DNA from 3 places in the Isoptericola sp. Y541 genome. Region 2 is predicted to be linked to each of the others. Evidence: predicted binding sites of a transcription regulator. Region 2 holds the regulator's gene; each other region holds the start of a gene.
What was found. The regulator HspR, encoded in region 2, represses chaperone genes until heat shock. The targets are predictions, from matches to a motif close to AAGTTGAGTCNNNNNGACTCAACTT.
Positions count from the first base shown of each region.

Region 1: AC1C2V_RS12690 (Hsp20/alpha crystallin family protein) is a predicted target of HspR. The motif match lies at 2,682-2,706, and genes of this name have one in related genera.
Region 3: clpB (ATP-dependent chaperone ClpB) is a predicted target of HspR. The motif match lies at 3,699-3,723, and genes of this name have one in related genera.

Region 1 is NZ_JCAIUJ010000005.1:155,190-162,062, reverse strand. Features, by position in the region: gene AC1C2V_RS12710 (hypothetical protein) at 1-823, shown strand, start outside; gene AC1C2V_RS12705 (hypothetical protein) at 863-985, shown strand; gene AC1C2V_RS12700 (FAD-dependent oxidoreductase) at 972-2,159, opposite strand; gene AC1C2V_RS12695 (nitroreductase/quinone reductase family protein) at 2,268-2,633, shown strand; gene AC1C2V_RS12690 (Hsp20/alpha crystallin family protein) at 2,743-3,159, shown strand; gene AC1C2V_RS12685 (NAD(P)/FAD-dependent oxidoreductase) at 3,473-4,696, shown strand; gene AC1C2V_RS12680 (MerR family transcriptional regulator) at 4,729-5,040, opposite strand; gene AC1C2V_RS12675 (imine reductase family protein) at 5,092-5,427, shown strand; gene AC1C2V_RS12670 (class I SAM-dependent methyltransferase) at 5,518-6,279, shown strand; gene AC1C2V_RS12665 (VOC family protein) at 6,292-6,873, opposite strand, start outside.
Region 2 is NZ_JCAIUJ010000010.1:33,687-40,559, reverse strand. Features, by position in the region: gene dnaK (molecular chaperone DnaK) at 1-467, shown strand, start outside; gene grpE (nucleotide exchange factor GrpE) at 464-1,108, shown strand; gene AC1C2V_RS18095 (DnaJ C-terminal domain-containing protein) at 1,328-2,350, shown strand; gene AC1C2V_RS18090 (heat shock protein transcriptional repressor HspR) at 2,372-2,803, shown strand; gene AC1C2V_RS18085 (DUF1540 domain-containing protein) at 2,960-3,268, shown strand; gene AC1C2V_RS18080 (hypothetical protein) at 3,314-4,084, opposite strand; gene AC1C2V_RS18075 (sigma-70 family RNA polymerase sigma factor) at 4,296-6,873, shown strand, end outside.
Region 3 is NZ_JCAIUJ010000002.1:697,342-704,214, forward strand. Features, by position in the region: cyclic di-AMP (ydaO/yuaA leader) riboswitch at 1-38, shown strand, start outside; gene AC1C2V_RS07990 (C40 family peptidase) at 42-887, shown strand; gene clpB (ATP-dependent chaperone ClpB) at 1,008-3,650, opposite strand; gene AC1C2V_RS08000 (LppM family (lipo)protein) at 3,901-4,881, shown strand; gene AC1C2V_RS08005 (alpha/beta hydrolase) at 4,874-5,866, shown strand; gene AC1C2V_RS08010 (AlkA N-terminal domain-containing protein) at 6,018-6,873, shown strand, end outside.

The DNA of each region.
Region 1 (6,873 bases), on a different contig from region 2:
CGGTCGTGAACCTGCGGACGACGAACCCAAGGACCTCTACGCCCGCGCCGACGCGGTGACGTGCGGGACGCTGGGCGACCTGGACTCCCTCAGCGGCATCGTGACCGCCCCCGGCGCGTGCCCCGACGGCAAGGACGTCGCGGAGATCATCGTCCCGTGCGACGAGAGCGAGTACGCGCTCGACGCGCTCTGGGTGCGGCGCGTCCAGGAGGACGGCTCGTACGGCGACGCGGAGCAGCTGTCGGACGACGAGTGCATCACCCCCGCGGACATCGCCGCCCAGGCCCGCCGCGAGTTCAAGTCGATGAAGATCGCCGCGCCGGAGGTGACGGTGCAGGGCAACCCGCCGATGGTGGTGAACGTGCACTACCCGGCGTACACGTCGGGCACGCCGCAGGACCGGCAGGTCACGCTGCTGGGTGTGCCGGTCGTCATCCGCGCGGAGCCGACGGAGTTCACGTGGGACTTCGACGACCCGTACTCGCCGGGCGGCAGCACCCTCACGACCACCGACCCCGGCCGGCCCTGGCACGACGGCGACCCCCTGCCCGACGCCACCTGGGTGGGGCACACCTACAGCCGCCTGGGCACGCCCGGCGCGGACGCCGGCACCGACGTGGACGACAACGGCAACGTGTACCGCACCGGCGTCGCGGTCTTGCTCACCACCACCTGGCAGGGCCGCTTCCGCGTTCAGGGGACCAGCACGTGGACCGACATCGCCGGCACGATCTCTACGACGAGCACCACGGGTCCCACCACCGTCACCGAGGTGCGAACCCACCTGGTCTGCGACGACCTCGAGGGCAGCACCTCCTGCTGAATCGCGCCGCCGGCACCACAGGTGCGGTGCGGGCTGCAGATGCCCGACGCCGTCGTCCTCGCCACCGCGCTCCACCTGGACGGCGCGGTGGCCACTTTCGACGACGCCCTCCGTCGTGCGGCCGAGACCCAGGGAGTCCTGCACAGCTTCACCGTAAGGTGACCGGTCGTCCCCCCCGGAGCCGCGCATCCGCCGGGCGCCCGTCGTCGTCGGAGTCCAGATACCGGACGATCCGCGCGACGGCTTCGCGCCCGGCGCGGTTCGCCCCCACGGTGGAGGCCGACGGCCCGTAGCCCACGAGGTGCACCCGCGGCTCGCCGTCCACCTGGGTGGAGTCCATCCGGATGCCGCCGCCCGGGGCGCGCAGCTGGAGCGGCCGCAGATGGTCCAGGGCGGCGCGGAAGCCGGTGTTCCAGAAGATGACGTCCACGGCGAGCGTCTCACCGTCGGCGGACACGACGCCGTCAGGCACGATCCGCGTGAACATCGGACGGCGCTGGAGCACGCCGCGAGCCTCGGCCGCGAGCAGCCGCGGCGTGCGGATCAGCCCAGTCACGGACACGACGCTCAGCGGTGGCAGGCCCTCGCGCACGCGGTCGGCGACCATCGCGACGGCGTGCGACCCGTCGTCGGGCCCGAACTCGTCGCGCCAGACCGGCTCGCGCCGCGTGAACCAGAAGGTCTGCGCCACGTGCGAGACCTCCTCGAGCAGCTGCACGGCGGAGATCCCGCCGCCGACGACGGCCACCCGCTCCCCGGCGAAGTCCTCGGCGCGCACGTAGTCGGCCGTGTGCAGCTGGCGTCCGCGGAACGTCTCCTGGCCCGGGTAGCGCGGCCAGAACGGCTTGGACCAGGTGCCCGTCGCGTTGACCATCGCCCGGGCGGCGATCACCCCCGACGTCCCCCGACCCTCCCAGCGCACCACCAGGTCGTCGTCTCCTCCGTCAGCGCCGTCCGCCCGCTCGACGCGGCGCACCCGCACCGGCCGCGCGACGGCGAGGCCCAGCTCGTCCTCGTAGTCGCCGAAGTAGGCGGGCAGCACGTCGGCGCTCGCGGCCTCGGGCTCGACGTCCGGCTGCTCGATGCCGGGCAGGTCGTAGATGCCGTTGACCGTGCTCATCCGCAGCGAGCGCCAGCGGTGCCGCCACGCGCCGCCGGGGCCGTCCTCGGCGTCGAGGACCACGAACGTGCGACGGGCCGCGCCGTCGACACCCGGCTGCGCACCCGCGGGCACGAACCCGCGGCGCCGCAGGTGATAGGCCACGGACAGCCCCGCCTGGCCCGCGCCGATGACGACGACGTCGGCCACGGTGGGCAGCACGTCGGTCGGGGTCATGACCACGAGAACGCCGGTCCGGCCTGCAGTCTTCCCTCGCGCCGCATGGAGGGCGCCACCGCGGAGGGCACGCCACCGCGGTCATCGTCCGGATCGTAGGCTGGCGGGGTGTCGGACACCGGAATCCCGGCGGCCCTCTGCGGCGCGACCACCTGCCGGATCACCACTCGCGGGCGCGTCAGCGGCGCGGCGCATGCGGTGACGGTCTGGTTCGCACCGGTTGGCACTCGGCTGTACGTCGCGGTGCGCGGAGGGCCTCGCAGCGACTGGCTCCAGAACGCACTCGCGCAGCAGCGGGTGGGCGTGAGCCGACGCAGCAGCTCATGGTCAGCCGCCGCGACGCTCGTCAGCGATCCAGACGAGAGCCGTCGTGCCGTCGAGGCGTTCGCCGCCAAGTACGCCCGGCACGGCTCGATCATCCGCGCCTGGCGCGCCGACGCTCCCACCTTCGCGCGGCTCGACCTCGACGTGTGACCTCCTGGCACCCGCCACGACGGGGATGATCGCCCTCGGCGAACCCGGAAATTGAGTCGAGGGCGCTCAAGTTGAACCCTTCAGCAGCACCCACCTGGAGGAGGACAGCATGACCACCACCCTGACCCGTACCCCGTTCGCCGACGCCTGGCTCCGCGACCTGTGGACGCCGCGTCTCGCGACCGAGAGCCCCGTGCCCGCGGCCGACGTGTACCGCGACGGCGAGGACCTCGTCGCCCGCCTCGACCTGCCGGGCGTGAACCCGGCCGAGGACGTCACCGTCGAGGTCGAGGGCCGCAAGCTCGTCGTGCGCGGCGAGCGCAAGGACCAGCGCACGGAGGAGTCCGAGGGCCGCCGCATCTCGGAGGTCCGCTTCGGCTCGTTCCGTCGCGTCGTCACGCTGCCGAAGGCCGTGGACGGCGACGCCGTCCGCGCGACCTACGACGCGGGCGTCCTGACAGTGACCGTGGCCGGCGTCTTCGCCGGCACCGCGCCGCAGCGCGTCGAGGTCACCACCGCCGCCTGAGGCGGAGGTGCAGCGAAGGGTGGGGGCCGAGGAACGAGGCCCTCGCCCGCAGCGGAACCGCAGACTCGGGCGGCCGACACCACCGCCGCCTGAGGCGGAGGTGCAGCGAAGGGTGAGGGCCGAGGAACGAGGTCTCGCCCGCAGCGGAACCGCAGACTCGGGCGGCCGACAACACCGCCGCCTGATCGCTCAGGCGCACGCCCGACGGCGTCCGGTCGCTTCCGCGACCCGGGCGCCGTCTGCATGTCCGGTGTCACGTCTCCGACCCCCACCCCGTCGTGGTGTCAGAACCGACGACGATGAGGGAGAGACGATGTCTGAGAAGAACATCAGCAAGGTCGTGGTGATCGGCGGCGGGTACGCCGGTGTGATGACGGCCAACCGGCTGACCAAGCGCGACGACGTGACGGTGACCCTGATCAACGCCCGCCCGCAGTTCGTGGAGCGGATCCGCCTGCACCAGCGGGTGGCGGGCTCGAACGACGCGGTCGTGAGCTACGACGAGATCCTGGCCGACGGCGTGCGGCTGACGGTCGGCACCGTGGACCGGATCGACGCGCCCGCGCGCCGGGTGACCCTGGCCGACGGCGGCACGGTCGGCTACGACTACCTCGTGTACGCGGTGGGCAGTACCAGCGCCGATCCGAGCGTGCCGGGGGCGGCCGAGCACGCGTATCCGCTCGCCAGCCTGGAGGAGGCGGACCGGCTGATGCCGGCGCTCGACGCCGTGGGTCGCTCGGCCGCGATCACCGTGGTCGGCGCGGGTCCGTCCGGCCTCGAGACCGCCACCGAGCTGGCGGAGCAGGGCCGACGCGTGACGCTGGTCGGCGGCGACGTGCTCGGCCCGTACCTGCATCCGAAGGGACGCGAGGTCGTCGCCGCGACGCTCGCCCGCCTCGGCGTCACCGTGCTGGCGGGCCCGTCGGCCACGGTCACCGAGGTGACGGCCGACGTCGTGCGGCTCGCCGACGGGCGCGAGATCCCCGGCGACGTGACGATCTGGACCGCGGGGTTCCGCGCGCCGGACCTCGCCGCGCGCAGCGGCCTGAGCACCGACGCCGCGGGCCGCCTGCTCACGGACGAGACGCTGACCAGCGTGGACGACGACCGCATCGTCGCCGCCGGCGACTCGGCCGCGCCGTCCGACCGGCCGTTCCGCATGAGCTGCCAGGCCGCGGGGCAGCTCGGCGGGGTGGCCGGCGACACGGTGCTCGCCAAGATCGCGGGCGAGGAGCCCGCACCCGCCGCGGTCGGCTTCCTCGGCCAGTGCCTCAGCCTCGGCCGCAGCGCCGGCCTCTTCCAGTTCGCCCGGCGCAACGACGACCCCGTGAGCCTCTACCTCGGCGGCCGCCTGGCCGCCAGGCTCGGCGCGGGGCTCAAGGAGCTCGTCTGCTGGAGCACCGTCAAGCAGCTCACCTGGGAGGCCCGAAAGCCTGGGCTGGTGCGGTTCCCGTCGTTCATGGCCGACCCGCGACGTCGCCAGGTGCTGAGCGAGCAGGCCGCGCCCGAGCGGGCCGACGTCGTCCGGGTTGCCTAGGTCGCGCCCCGCCGGCTCAGGCGGGCACGGGGTCACGACCGGCCGAGCCTGGTCATCTGGTCCTCGATCCGCCGGAGTCGCGACTGCATCGCGCCCAGCAGCTCGGGGCACCCCGCCCACTCCGGGACCTCCCCGACGGCGCAGGGCAGCACGTAGGCGATGTCCTCGGACGACAGGCCCGCGCCGAGCAGATGCCAGATCTGCCTGACCCGCAGTACGGCGTCCTCGCCGTACTCGCGATAGCCGTACGCGCCGCGGTCGGCGTCCAGGAGGCCCTGCGACCCGTAGTAGCGCAGCTGGTGGGCGCGGACTCCCGTCCGACGGCTCAGCTCCCCGATCCGCATCCCGCTCCCCCTTGACCTTCACACCGGTATGAACGTCGACGATGCACGGCCCTGCTCACGACGGCCGGTGTCGACGCCGCGGCATACGCCCCGTTCGCGCAGCAGATCGCGGCCGGGGTGGCCGGGTGGCTGCCCGGGTACGCCGCCCAGATCGACCGCGGTTCGTTCCCCGCCGAGATCTCGGCCCTGGAGACCGACGCACGCGCAATGTCGCACCTGGTCGAGGAGAGCGAGGCGGCGGGTGTGAACGCCGAGCTGCCGAGGCTGATCAAGGCGATGGCCGACCGCGCGATCGCCGCAGGGCACGGCGCCGAGCAGTACCCCGTGCTCATCGAGGAGTTCAGCAAGCCGTCGACGGCCGACCGGGAGCCCCGGCTCCGGCCCTAGCCCTCGAGCGCGTCCCACAGGACCCGCACCGCCTTCGGCCGGACGCCCAGCATCAACCCGTCAAAGCCGACAGCCGGTAGCGTGCCCGGCATGGCAGAGAGCTCCCCGAGGGCCCGGGATCACGTACGGCTGCGCGACGACGTCCGCCCGGGCGAGGAGGACAGGGCGTACCTGCCCGGCATGAGCAGCGCCTGGAAGATGCCCTGGTACGACGTGCAGAGCTGGTGGCGTCGCGCCGGCCGCCTGCACCGCCGCACGGTCGAGCTCGCGGGCATCACCGGCGGCCAGCACGTGCTCGACGTCGGCTGCGGCACCGGCAACCTCACGCTCGCCGTGCTGCGCACCGTGCCCGACGCCGTCGTCACCGGCCTCGACCCCGACGGCGCCGCGCTCCGCCGTGCGGCGCGCAAGGCCCGGCGGCGCAGGGTGGGCCGCACCGGCGACCTCACGCTCGTCCGCGGGTTCGCCGACCGGCTGCCCGCCGCCGACGCGAGCCTCGACCACGTCCTCTCCTCGCTCGCGCTGCACCACGTGCCGCTGGACGAGAAGGAGCGGTTCGCGGCCGAGCTCGTCCGCGTGCTCCGCCCCGGCGGCCGGGTCACCATCGCCGACCTCGACGCACCCGGGGGCCACGGGCACGGCGGCGGCCACGGGCACGGCGGCGGTCACGGGCACGGCGGTCACCCGCACGGGCACGGGGGCGAGATCGGCAGCAACCAGCACCGCGAGGACAACGCCGACGGCGGCATCCAGCGGCTGCTCACGGACGCCGGCCTGGTCGACGCCCGCGAGGTGGGCCGCACGACCTTCATGGACACGCCGGTCATGTGGGTCCAGGCCGGCCGCCCCTGAGCGGTTCCGCCGTCAGGCGGATCCCTGCGGCGCGAACTGCGACAGCACCAGCTCGGCCCCCTGCGGGTCGCGCACCACCGCGCGGCGCTCCCACTCGTCGTCCTTCGTCGACAGCACGGTGCCGCCCGCCGCCCGCGCGGCGTCGGCCGAGGCGTCGCGGTCCGCGATCGCGAAGACGACCGACCACCGGGCCGGGCCGTCGGTGTGCTGGATCCCGGCGACGGCGTCGGCGAAGCCAGGCGGCGCAAACCCCACCTGACGCTCGAAGATGTCGGGGTCGGAGGTGGCGGCCAGGTGGTCGCCGTACCCCGGCACGCGGGCCATACCGATCGCTAGCTCCGGGTCCACCTCCCAGCCGAGGAGCGCCCCGTAGAACGCGACGGCGCCGTCGCGGTCGGAGGTCTCGAGGTTGCTGAAGTTCCACGTGCCCGGCGCGTTGACCACCTGCGCTCCGAGCCGGTACCCGGCCTGCCACAGGCGGCCCGGCGCACCCTGGGGGTCGACGATGCGCGCCATCCACCCCGCGACGTGGCCGGGCGGGCCCACGGGCTGGGCCGCCGAGGCGACGACCCCGCCCAGCTCGGCGACCCGCGC
Region 2 (6,873 bases):
CCGAGCAGTCGATGAAGATCACCGGCGGGTCGGCCCTCCCCAAGGAGGACATCGACCGCATGGTGAAGGACGCCGAGGAGCACGCGGCCGAGGACAAGCAGCGTCGCGAGGAGGCGGAGACCCGCAACCAGGCGGAGTCGTTCGCGTACTCGATGGAGAAGCAGATCGCGGACAACCGCGACAAGCTCCCCGCCGAGGTCGTGACCGAGGTCGAGGCCGACGTCGCCGAGGTGAAGTCCGCGCTCGAGGGCGAGGACGCCGGTGCCGTGAAGGCCGCGTACGAGAAGCTCGGCGTGTCGTCGCAGAAGATCGGCCAGGCGCTCTACGCCACGGCGGAGCAGGAGCAGGCCGCGGGTAACACCGGGGCCGCTGCCGACGACGCCGCCTCCGCGGCCGGCGCGACCTCCGCGCCGGACGAGGACGTCGTCGACGCCGAGATCGTGGACGACGAGGACGAGCGCAAGTGACGGACGAGAGCCAGCGGTCGGTCCCCGAGCCCCCGGAGAACTCCGAGGGCTCGGGGGAGACCCCATTCCAGTTCACCGACAAGCGCAAGGTCGACCCGCAGTCGGGTGACGCCCGCGCTGCCGGCCCGGCCGGCCCCGCCCAGCCCTCCGAGGGCGACGACCCGCTCGCCACGCTCGACTTCGAGCCCGCGGGCGACGGGGCCGAGAGTGCCGCGGTCCTGGCGGCCAAGGCCCAGGCGGCCGAGCGCCTGGACGCGCTGCAGCGCGAGCGGGCGTCGTTCACGAACTACCGCAACCGCTCGCTGCGCGACCAGGAAGCGGCACGCACGCAGGGCACGCAGGACGTGCTCGCTGCGCTGCTGCCCGTGCTGGACGACATCGAGCGCGCCAGGCAGCACGCCGAGCTGAGCGGGCCCATGGCGGCCATCGCGGAGAAGCTGGACGCGTCGCTGGCGAAGTTCGGAGTCGAACGGTTCGGCACGGTCGGGGAGGAGTTCGACCCCACCGTGCACGAGGCGCTCATGCACAACGTCGACGCGGAGGCGACGACCGCCACGGTCAGCCTGGTGGTCGAGCCCGGCTACCGCATCGGCGACAAGGTGGTCCGCGCCGCCCGCGTCGGCGTCGTCGGGCCGGAGTAGCACACCCGTCGCCGGTTGAGCCTGTCGAAACCCGCTGGTTGAGCTTGTCGAAACCGGCTGGTTGAGCTTGTCGAAACCGGCTGGTTGAGCTTGTCGAAACCCGCTGGTTGAGCTTGTCGAAACCCGGGTTCGACAGGCTCAACCAGCGGGGCTCCGGCTCAACCAGCACTCGCACGACGAGGATGATGAGATCACGAGCATGACCCGGAAGGAGGCGTCGTGACAGGTCAGGACTGGATCGAGAAGGACTTCTACTCCGCCCTCGGCGTCCCCAAGGACGCGGACGACGCGGCGATCAAGAAGGCGTACCGCAAGCTGGCCCGCAAGTACCACCCGGACCAGAACCCGGGGGACGACGCGGCCGAGACCAAGTTCAAGGAGATCGGCGAGGCGTACGCGGTACTCTCCGACACCGAGCAGCGCCAGCAGTACGACGCCGTACGGGCGATGGCCGGCGGCGGCGCGCGGTTCGCGGCAAGCCCCGGCGGTGGCGGCGGCAACGGGTTCGAGGACGTCTTCGGCAACATGTTCGGCGGCGGCGGCGGCGCCGGCGCCGGCGGCCCGAACGTCCGGTACTCGCAGTACCCTCAGGGCGGCGCCGACAGCGGGTTCGAGGACATCCTGAGCTCGATGCTCGGCGGCCAGGGCGGCGGCGGGTTCCGCACCAGCCGGCGCGCCGGCTTCACCACGCCGCAGAAGGGCGCGGACGTCGCAGCGGAGACCACGCTGCCGTTCCGCACGGCTGTGCAGGGCGCCACGGTGGAGTTCACGGTGGACGGCCGCAAGGTCAAGACCAAGATCCCGGCCGGCGTCAACGACGGGCGCAAGCTCCGCATCCGCGGCAAGGGGCGCCCGGGCCCGGGAGGCGGCGACCCCGGAGACCTCGTGGTCACGGTGCACGTGTCCCCGCACCCCGTGTTCACGCTGGACGGGTCCAACCTGCGCATGACCGTGCCGGTCACGTTCGCCGAGGCGGCGCTCGGAACCACGATCGAGGTGCCCACGCTCGACGGGCAGACCGTGCGGCTCAAGGTGCCTGCGGGCACGCCGTCGGGCCGAGTGCTGCGCGTCAAGGGTCGTGGCGTCCCGACGCCGAAGACCCAGGGCGACCTGCTGGTGACCGTGCAGGTCACCGTGCCGCAGAAGCTCGGCAAGAAGGCGAAGGAGGCGCTCGAGGCGTTCGCCGCCGAGAGCGACCACGAGGACGTGCGGGCGGGCCTGGCGCAGCGCGCCGCGCAATAGCGCTGGTCGAGGGAGGAAATCATCGTGGACGTCGACGCCCCGGTGCTGACCGTGTCGCAGGCGGCCGGGCTCGCGGGGATGCATCCGCAGACCCTGCGGCAGTACGACCGCCTCGGCCTGGTGACGCCCCGGCGCGCCACGGGCCGCGGTCGGCGCTACTCCCAGCGCGACGTGACGCGCCTGCTGGAGATCCAACGGCTCGCCCAGGTGGAGGGCATCAACCTCGCCGGTATCCGGCGCATCCTCGACCTCCAGGAGCACGTGACGCAGCTCGAGAGGCGCCTCGCGGCGCTCGCGACGCATCCGGGCGGCAGGGTCTTCGCCGCCGGGTCCACGGGCGGCGACGTCGTCGTCGTGCGCCGTGGCCAGCGCGTTCGCCGGGCCGAGCGGTCGGAGCTCGAGGCGGCCGACGGCGCGATGGTGCTGTGGCGCCCGGGGCCCCGTCGCGGCTGAGAGTATTTTCGCAACGCCATTCTTCGTTAATTGGAATTGCGTTCGGTAAGGCTCTCCTCAGTAAATTCGATATCGCATTCGCTGTGCAATTCCGCGCACGAGTCATACCCTGGCCGAAGGCGGCGAGAGCCGGTGTCGAGCGGCGAGGAGCATGCGATGAGCACGCTGATGGAGATGCCCGAGGTGACCGAGTGCACCGTCGAGCGCTGCGGATACAACCACGAGCACGGCTGTCACGCCGGGGCGGTGACCATCGCCGGGCACCACGGCGACGCGTCGTGCGCCACGTTCATCCCGCTCAGCACCAAGGGCGGCCTCGAGAAGGTCATCGCCCACGTGGGTGCGTGCCAGCGTGGGGACTGCGTCCACAACCAGGAGCTCGAGTGCGGGGCGGGGGCGATCCGCGTCGGCGCCGGGCCCGACGACGAGAGCCACGCCGACTGCCTCACCTACGCCCAGCACTGACGGTCGTCGGCTGATCGTCGAGGTTTCGACAGGCTCAACCAGCGATCAGCGTGCCAGCTGTGCGAGCAGCTCGACCGCGGCGGCGTGCGACGTCGGCAGGGACTCCATCCACACCCGGGTGGGGCGTCGCAGCGTGTCCCCGAGTCCCATCAGCATGGCGTTGCGCTCCACGACGCTCTGGACGGCCTTCGCCAGGTCGGGGACCCCGGAGTCGCGGCGTACCAGCACGGCGAAGACGCCGTCGGTCAGCGCCGCCATCGGGTGCCCGTCCCCGAACACCTGCTCCAGGGCGCGGCCCACCGTCGCCGACCGGGCCGCGCGATCCCAGGGGGCGAGCCCGTCGACGGCCACGTCGACGACCACGAGGCCGAACATGCTCAGGACGTCGTCCGTGCCCGGCGCCCCGTACGTCTCCCGCAGCCGCTCACCCAGGTAGTCGCGCGTCGGCAGCCCGGTGGCGGGGTCGCGCACCCCGCCCAGCGCCGGCTCGGCGTCCCGGCCGCGCACCCAGCCCACTGCCACCGCGCGGACCGCCTCCGGGTCGGGCTCGCGACGCACCGAGCGGTACAGGCACTCGACGTCGTCCAGGGTCTCGCCCAAGCCCACGCCCGCGCCCCCGCGGGCGGCTCCGAGCCGGTGGGCGGCGGCGTGCGGCGACGTGCCGTCGTCGAACGTCTCGGCGAGGGCGTCGACCGCCGGGTGGTACCAGTCGTTCGGGCGCAGCCACACCTCGGCCAGGCTCGTCGCACGCCAACGGTCGCGGACGTCGGAGCTTTGCTCCGGCGCGTCCGTGGGCCCGCTCGCTGACCGGTTCATGATGAAGGGACTTCCATAGCGGCTCATCATGACGCAGTTGTGGGGCACTTTCTCAAGGAACTTCCCCCGCCCATTTTCATATGGTGCTCGAGGCACGGAATCCCGCGGCTTCTGGCCTGAACTTCACCCTCCCGGAGGATGCTCCGGGCGCGTAAAGTACGGAGGTCTGCGTGGCGCGGGTCGCGCAGGGTTCTCGGAGCGAGGAACGGCCATGACGGACGTCTACGTAGGGTCTGACGACTCGGCGCGGAGCGATGCCGAGCTGATCCTCGACGTGCGCGGCGGAGACCTCGAGGCGTACGGCGCGCTCTACGTGCGGCACGTCCCGGCAGCCCGCGCGGTGGCCCGGCAGTACGTGCGCTCGTCGGCCGACGCCGACGACGTCGTGTCCGAGGCGTTCCACCGCGTGCTGGACGTGCTGCAGCACGGCGGCGGGCCCGACGCGACGTTCCGGGCATACCTGCTGACCGTCGTCCGGCACCTGGCCGCCGACCTCGCCCGCGGGGTGCGCCGCACGCGCCCCACCGACGACGACGGCACGTTCGAGGCCGCGCTCGGCCTTGTGGACTCCACCGACGTCGCCACCTTCGAGGGCTTCGAGCACTCCGTGGTGAAGAACGCCTACGAGGGGCTCCCGGAGCGATGGCAGGCCGTGCTCTGGTACACGGAGATCGAGGGCCGGGCCCCGGCGGAGGTCGCGCCGATCCTCGGGCTCACGCCCAACGGCGTGTCTGCCCTCGCGTACCGCGCCCGGGAGGGCCTGCGGGTCGGGTACCTCCAGGAGCACCTGACGTACGCGCCGACCGACGGCTGCCGCGCGGTCAACCCCCTGCTCGGCGGGTACGTGCGGGGCGGCCTCGCCCGGCGCGAGGTCACGAAGGTCGACGCGCACCTCGGCGACTGCGGCGAGTGCCGGTCCCTGGTGCTCGAGCTCGGCGACATCGCGCACGGGATGCGCGCCGTGGTGGCGCCGCTGATCGTCGGGCTCGCGGGCATGGCCGTGGTGGGTGCCCTGCCGATCGGCGGCTCGATCGTCGGGGCCCTCGGCGGCAGCGGCGTCGCCACCGGGAGCGCCGTGACCGTCGGCACGGTGACGGGCGGCTCGGCCGGCAGCGCGACGGGCGGTGCCACGGCCTCGATCTGCACGACGGCAACCACGACCACGACCACCGCGGCCTCGGCAGGGACGACCACGGCGACCGGCGCGGCGTCGCTGGCAGGCACGGCAACGGCGGGCGTGGCGACCGGGTCGGCGGCCACCGCCGGCACCGCGGCCGCGGCCGGGGCCGGGGCGTTCATGGGGACGACAGCCGGAGTGGCCGCGGCGGCGGGTGCGGTCGCCGTCGCGACCGTCGGTGTGGTCACCGTGCTCAACGCGCTCAGCACGGCGCAGGACCCAGCGGCCGCACCGCCGGCAGCCGTCACCATCCCGGGCCAGCCGTGGGCGGCGCCGTGGGAGCCGCCCGTCGAGGCGGAGGTCGAGCCCGGCGAGGACGCCGTGGACACCCCGACCGCCGACCCCTCGAGCCCGGCCAACCTGCTGGCCGTCAGCCCGTTCCCGCCGCTCGCCGACCTCACCGTCGCCTCCGCGACGGGACCGCTCGAGCCGCGCATCGTGCAGTCCCTCGTGCTGACGGTGACCAACACCGGGGGCGCGACGGCCGACGGGGCCGTGGTCGAGGTCGCCATGCCCGACGGGGTCGATCTCGCGCTCCCCGACGCCCCCCTCGGCGCGGCCGCGGGAACCGCCTTCGCCGCGGACGCGCTCGCCTGTACCCCCGCCGACGGCGACGGACGGCTGGCACGGTGCGCGCTCGGCACGATCGAGCCGGGGGCGTCGCGCACCGGGTCGGTCCCCGTGCGGGCCGGGTCGGGTGGCAGCTACCCGATCGGCGCGTCCGTGTGGGCCGACAACCTGGCGGCGGAGACCGTCGACCTGCCGCCCACGACCGTCCTGCCGTACGGCGCCGAGCTCACCGCGTCCACCGGGGACGCCGTCGTGCTCTCCAACCCGGGCGCCGCGTGGGTGCCGCTGGCGGTCCGCAACACCGGCGACCAGCCCGCGTCTGCCGGCTGGTCGGTGCTCGTGACCGTCCCGGACGGGCTGCGGCCGGTCACTTCCGACGGCGACCTGACGTGCTCGCCGGCGACCGGCGGCACCACCACCTCCCACGGCGGGACGTCCTCCACCGGGGAGGCGACCACGGCCACGGACGCCGTCCTGACCACCACGGGCAGCACGTCCGCGGCCGGTGCGGCGCACGGCACCTCCTGGTCGTGCGCCTCGGGCGCGGATGCCGCACCGCTCGGCCCGGGCGAGCAGCGCTCGGTCCGGGTGCGCGTCGTCGCCGACGGCACCTTCGCGCCGGGAACCACGACCGTCACCGCCGCGCCGCAGCTGCCCGGCTCCTCGCACGCGCTGCCCGGCCGCACCGCCGTCGACGTGGCGCAGCCGTGGGCGGGAGCCACCGGGGGCGTCCGGTCGGTCCAGGCGCGCTGCGCCGCGGTCGGCGGGGTGACCACGGCGTCCGCCGTCGTGGACGCCACGTACGTCAACCAGACCGACCAGAGCCTCGGGGTGCGGCTGGACGCCGCGGGCAGCTCCGGCACGGCCGGGCGGCAGGTGGCGCCGGGGGAGTCGGTCACCGTGCGGGTGCCGGACGGGCTCCGCGTGCCGGCGGGCGGCGCCAGCTGGACGCTGTCCACGACGCTCGGCGGCGAGACCTACCGCACCTCCGTCGCCGCCGGCCCGCACTCGTCGGCCGAGTGCTACGACCCGCGGTGGGACA
Region 3 (6,873 bases), on a different contig from region 2:
GCCTCACCCGACAGCTCATCTCGCAGGCTGGAGGTCCACCCATGCCCACGACCCTCGACCCTGCGCGCCCCGGCACCGTCGCCGTGGCGGCCTCCCGCCCCCGGCGCGCCATCGTCGCCCTCGGCCTCGCCGCAGCCCTCACCGGCGGCGGCCTCGTCGCCACCGCCCCCCACGCCTCCGCCGCGACCGGCTCGGCGTCCGCGAGCGTCAGCTCCGTCGCCGTCCACACCGCCAAGGCCAAGACCAAGCCCCGCACCGTCTTCAAGGCGACCAAGCACACCGTCGCCAGGACCTCGGGCAAGTACCGCCCCGCGTTCTCGATGAAGGTCACGCACGCCGGCAAGGCCGTCTCCGGTCGCGCCAAGCTGGTGCTGAACGGCAAGGTCGTCTCGACCAGGAAGCTGCACAGCGGCAAGTCGACGTTCAAGCCGTACTGGTCCACGTACAAGTCGGGCAAGAACCGGGTACGCATCGTCGTCTACCCGACGTCGAACAACCTCGCGAACAAGTCGTCGCGCACCACCGGCGTGACCAAGAAGACCGGGTCGTCCGTCGTGGCGCTCGCCAAGAAGCAGGTCGGCAAGCGCTACGTGTCCGGCGCCGCCGGCCCGAACTCCTTCGACTGCTCCGGTCTCACCTCGTACGTGTACAAGAAGGCGATCGGCAAGAAGCTCCCGCGGACGTCCTCCGCCCAGAGGAACGTCGGCAAGGTCATCTCGCGGAGCAAGGCCAAGCCCGGTGACCTCATCTGGTCCCCCGGGCACGTCGCCATCTACGTCGGCAACGGCAAGCAGATCGACGCCGCCCGCCCGGGGGTCGGCGTGGTCAAGCGCTCGATCTGGCAGAGCAGCCCCAAGTTCATCCGCGTCAGCAGCAAGGCGATCTGACCTTCTCGCCGAGATAGACAAGCTGGTTCGCCGAGATAGAGAAGCTCGAAGGACGCCGCGACAGATCGCGGCGTCCTTCGAGCTTCTCTATCTCGGCGAACCAGCTTCTCTATCTCGGCGTCAGAGGACGGTCACCACGAGGCCAGCGGCGTCGGGCGCCCGGTCCACGACCACCGTGCTGCCGTCGGACACCGTGCCCGCGAGCAGCTCCTTGGCCAGCCGGTCGCCGATCTCGCGCTGCACCAGTCGGCGCAGCGGGCGGGCGCCGTACGCGGGGTCGAACCCCTCGAGCGCCAGCCACTCCCGCGCGGCGGGCGTGACGTCCACCGTGATGCGCCGGTCGGCCAGCCGCTGGGCGAACGCCGCGACCTGCAGGTCGACGATCTCGCCGAGCTCCTCGACGCTCAAGGCGTCGAAGATCACCACGTCGTCGAGCCGGTTGAGGAACTCCGGCTTGAACGACGCGCGCACGGCCGCCATGACGGCCTCGCGCCGGGCGGCGTCGTCCAGGGCCGGGTCCACGAGGAACTGCGAGCCCAGGTTCGACGTCAGCACCAGGATGACGTTGCGGAAGTCGACGGTGCGGCCCTGGCCGTCGGTGAGGCGGCCGTCGTCGAGCACCTGCAGCAGGATGTCGAAGACCTCGGGGTGGGCCTTCTCCACCTCGTCCAGCAGGACGACGGAGTAGGGCCGGCGCCGCACGGCCTCCGTGAGCTGGCCGCCCTCCTCGTAGCCGACGTACCCGGGGGGCGCGCCGACCAGCCGGGACACCGAGTGCTTCTCGGAGTACTCCGACATGTCAATGCGCACCATGGCGCGCTCGTCGTCGAACAGGAAGTCCGCCAGCGACTTGGCGAGCTCCGTCTTGCCCACGCCCGTGGGGCCGAGGAAGAGGAACGACCCGGTGGGCCGGTCGGGGTCGGAGACGCCGGCCCGCGAGCGCCGCACCGCGTCGGAGACCATGCGCACGGCCGCCTTCTGGCCGATGAGCCGCGCGCCGATGACGTCCTCCATGTGGAGGAGCTTCTCGGACTCGCCCTGCAGCATGCGCCCGGCCGGGATGCCGGTCCAGGCGGAGACCACCTCGGCGATCTCGTCCGCGCCGACCTTGTCGGCGATCATCGGACCTTGCGGGTTGAGCTGGTCGAAACCCTGCTCCTCGGTCTCGGCAGCCCCGACCGACGACTCCGCCTCGGCGCGCTCGGCCGCGTCGAGCTCGCGCTCGACCTGCGGGATCTCGCCGTACAGGATGCGGGCCGCGCCCTCGAGGTCGCCCTCGCGCTGCAGCCGGTCGGACTCGGTGCGCAGCTCGTCGATGCGGGCGCGCAGGTCGCCGACCCGGTTGTGGCCGGCCTTCTCCGACTCCCACCGCGCCGTGAGCGCGGCGAGCTCCTCGCGACGGTCGGCGAGGTCGGCGCGCAGCTTCTCCAGCCGCTCGCGCGACGCCGCGTCGCCGGTGCTCTCGGCGTCCTTGAGCACGACCTCCTCCATCTCGAGGCGCGTGACGGCGCGCTGCAGCTCGTCGATCTCGATCGGCGAGCTGTCCATCTCCATGCGCAGCCGCGACGCGGCCTCGTCGACGAGGTCGATCGCCTTGTCCGGGAGCTGGCGGCCGGTGATGTACCGGTCGGACAGCGCGGCGGCGGCGACCAGGGCCGAGTCGGCGATCGTCACCTTGTGGTGCGCCTCGTACCGCTCCTTGAGCCCGCGCAGGATGGCGACCGTGTCTTCCACGGACGGCTCGCCCACGAAGACCTGCTGGAAGCGCCGCTCCAGGGCCGGGTCCTTCTCGATGTGCTCGCGGAACTCGTCGAGCGTCGTGGCGCCGACCATCCGCAGCTCGCCGCGCGCGAGCATGGGCTTGAGCATGTTGCCGGCGTCCATCGCGCCCTCGCCACCGGCGCCCGCTCCGACGACGGTGTGCAGCTCGTCGATGAAGGTCACGACCTCGCCGTCCGACGAGGTGATCTCCTCGAGCACGGCCTTGAGCCGCTCCTCGAACTCGCCGCGGTACTTGGCGCCCGCGACCATGCTCGGCAGGTCGAGGGCGACGAGGCGCTTGTCACGCAGCGACTCGGGCACGTCGCCGGCCACGATCCGCTGGGCCAGCCCTTCGACGACGGCGGTCTTGCCGACGCCGGGCTCGCCGATGAGCACGGGGTTGTTCTTGGTGCGACGGCTCAGCACCTGCACCACGCGGCGGATCTCGGCGTCGCGCCCGATGACCGGGTCGAGCCGGCCGTCGCGCGCAGCCTGCGTGAGGTCGGTGCCGTACTGCTCCAGCGCCTTGTACGTGCCCTCGGGGTTGGGGCTTGTGACGCGGCTCGACCCGCGGACGGCGGGGAGCGCGGCACGCAGAGCGTCGGCGGTGGCGCCCGCCTCGGTGAGCGCCTGCGCCGCGGGCGACTGCCCGGCCGCCACCCCGATGAGGAGGTGCTCGGTCGAGACGTACTCGTCGCCGAGGGACTCGGCCTCCTTGCCGGCGTTCTCGAGCACCGCGCTCATGGCGCGCGACGGCGAGGGCTGGGCGACGGCGGAGCCGCTGACCTGCGGGAGCGCGACGAGGGCGGCCCGCGTGCGCTGGCCGATCTGCTGCGCGTTGGCGCCGACGGCATCGAGCAGGCCGGCAGCGACGCCGCCCTGCTGCTGCAACAGGGCGGACAGCAGGTGCACGGGCTCGAGCTGGGGATTGCCCGCCGCCGACGCCGACTGCACGGCGTCGCCGAGCGCCTGCTGCGACATGGTCGTGAGCTTGATGTCCATGGGACCTCCGTGATGACAGGGAAAACGTCTGTTCGGGGAACGCCTCCAAAGTTGAGTCTATTCCGCTCAACTTTGGTCGCAACCGCCAGCGTGTGCGCTGGTCGAGCCCGGTGGCTCGCCGCCCACGGCTAGGGGATGCTGGGGCGGTGACCACTCGAACCGGCGGCCGCCGCCGTCTCCGCACCGCGATCGCGGCGACGCTCGCCGCCGTCGGCCTCCTCGCCCTCGCCGGCTGCATGAAAAAGTCGACATGGACCTCACGCTGTCCGAGGACGACAGCGTCTCCGGCACCATGATCATGGCCTTCTCCAACCAGCTGGCCGAGACCATGGGCATGGAGCCCAGCGAGCTCTGGGACCAGGCCGGGAGCGAGCTCCAGCAGGACCTGCCCGAGGGCGCCACCCATGAGCCGTACTCCGACGACGAGTACACCGGCACCCAGATCACCTTCGCCGACATCCCGCTCGAGGAGTTCGACTCCGGCGGCGCCACCGGCGAGCAGCTGAGCGTCACCCGCGACGGCGACGAGTACGTGGTGGACGGCACCATGGACCTGTCCGAGGGCGCCGACCAGATGGGCTCGCTGCCCGAGGGCGTCATGGACTCGTTCGACGTGCAGATCTCGGTCACGTTCCCCGGCGCGGTGGGCGACACCAACGGCACGGTCGACGGCAGCACCGTCACCTGGACGCCCGCGTTCGGCGAGACCACCGAGATCCACGCCCGGGGCGCGGCCGAGCCCGGCGCGGGCGACTTCCCGTGGTGGATCGTCGGGCTCGTCGTGGGGCCGATCGTCATCGGCCTCATCGTCTGGTTCGTCGTGCGGAACAACCGCCGTTCCACCGCCGTCACCGGCGACTCCGCCCTCGCTGCGGGCACCGCGCCCGGAGCCGGCCCGACGCCCGGAGCCGGCCCGACGCCCGGAGCCGGCCCAGCGCCCGGAGCCGGCCCGACGCCGGAGGAGCAGGTGTTCGGCGCGCCCCCGGCGGCTGCGGCGCCGACCGCCCAGCCCGGGGCCGAGCCCGGCACCGGCCCCGTCGCGGAACCTCTGGAACCCGAGCCCGCCCCCGACTCGCCCGCGCCGTCCGGGCCGACCACCGGCCCGGTCGCCGAGCCGCTCGAGCCGAGCCAGCCGACCCAGCCCATCGAGCCGGAGACGCGCGCCGACGGCCCCGACACCGACGGCCCCGACACCGAGCGCCGCCCGACCGACCCGCCCCAGGGTGCCTGACGCGCGCGGCGCCGCCGGCGCCGTCGGGGCGTGGCGAGCCGACGTCCTCGGCGCGGACTTCGAGGCCCGCAGCCTGCCGCTCCCGGGCGGCGCCGAGGCCGTGCTGGTGCGGCACGTCCCGTCCACCCCGGGCAGCGACACCGGCACCCCGCCCGCCCGGACCGCCGTCCTGTACGTGAACGGCTTCGTCGACTACTTCTTCCACCCGCACGTGGCGCGCGCGGTCGCCGACCGTGGCCCCGCGTTCTACGCCGTCGACCTGCGCGGCCACGGGCGGGCGCTGGCCGCGCACACGGCCGCGGGGCACGACCCGAACCTCGTGACCGACCTCGCGCTGTACGCCCAGGACCTCGACGCCGCGGCCGACGCCGTCCGGGCGGCGGGCCACGAGCGGCTGGTCGTGCTGGGGCATTCGACGGGCGGCCTGATCGCCCCGTTGTGGGCGTCCGCCCGCCCCGGGCGGGCGGACGCGCTGGTGCTCAACAGCCCCTGGCTCGAGCTCAACGAGGGCTGGCTGAAGCGCGGACCCGTGACGTGGGCGATCGACGTCGTCGGGAGGTTCGCGCCGCGGCTCGTCGTCGGCTCGCCCGGGGAGCACTACGGGCCGGCACTGCACCACGAGTCGGGTGGCGAGTGGGACTTCGACCTCGCTTGGAAGCCGCACCACGGCTTCCCTGCGCGCGCGGGCTGGCTCCGCTCGGTGCGTCGCGCGCACCGGCGGGTGGGCCGCGGTCTGGACCTGACGATCCCGGTGCTGGCGCTCTCCTCGAACCGTTCCGGCCCTGCCCGGGCGTGGCACCCTGAGCTGGTCACCACCGACTCCGTGCTCGACGTCGAGCACATCCGCGAGCGGGCGCCGCGCCTGGGCACGGACGTCACCCTCCGCATCATCCCCGGCGGCGCGCACGACCTCGCCCTGTCGCCCGAGCCCGCCCGCGACACCTACCTCGCCGCCGTCCTCGACTGGGTCGACGAGCTCCCCTAGCTCGCCGAACAGGCGGTTGACACCGTGATGCGTCCGAAGACGGCCCCATCACGGTGTCAACCGCCTGTTCGGCAGCGGGGGGCCGAGCGGCGGTCTCCGTCGTGTCCGATTCCCGCTAGCCCCCGCCGGTGCCGGGCGTGAGGATGGGGTCATGACCACGACAGCCCACCCCCGCGCGACGGCAGACGACCCGCAGGTCTTCGCCGAGCGGTACCGCGCCATCGCCGCGCGCGACACGCGGTTCGACGGGCAGTTCTTCACCGCGGTGCGCACGACGGGCATCTACTGCCGGCCGTCGTGCCCGGCCCGGACGCCCAAGCCGGAGAACGTCACGTTCTACCTGACGTCGGCCGCGGCGCACGAGGCCGGCTTCCGCGCCTGCAAGCGCTGCCTGCCCGAGGCCGCGCCCGGCACACCCGCCTGGGACCTACGCCACGACCTGGCCGCCAGGGCCATGCGGCTCATCGCCGACGGCGTCGTGGACCGGGAGGGCACCGACGGCCTCGCGGGCCGGCTCGGGTACAGCTCGCGGCACGTGCACCGGCTGCTCGCCGCGGAGCTCGGGGCCGGCCCGCTCGCCCTCGCCCGCGCCCAGCGCGCGCAGACGGCCCGCAGCCTCGTGGTCGCGACCGACCTCCCGCTCTCGGACGTCGCGTTCGCCGCCGGCTTCGGGTCGATCCGCCAGTTCAACGACACGGTGGTCGAGGTCTTCGACGTCACGCCGAGCGAGCTGCGGGCCCGCGCCCGGCGCCGGTCCGTGCCCACGGTGCCGGCCCCGCGGGCGTGGCGTGCCGACGGCGAGGGTCCCGACGTCGCGGCCGGGTGCGCCGTCGCGGGAGTGCGGCTCGCCCTCGAGCTGCCCGTGCGGGAGCCGTTCGACGCGCGCGGGGTGCTGTCGTTCCTCGCCGCACGCGCGGTCGACGGCGTCGAGGTCGCCGACGTGGCCGGGGACGACGTGCGGTACGCCCGCACGCTGCACCTGCCGCACGGGCCGGGGGCGGCGGAGA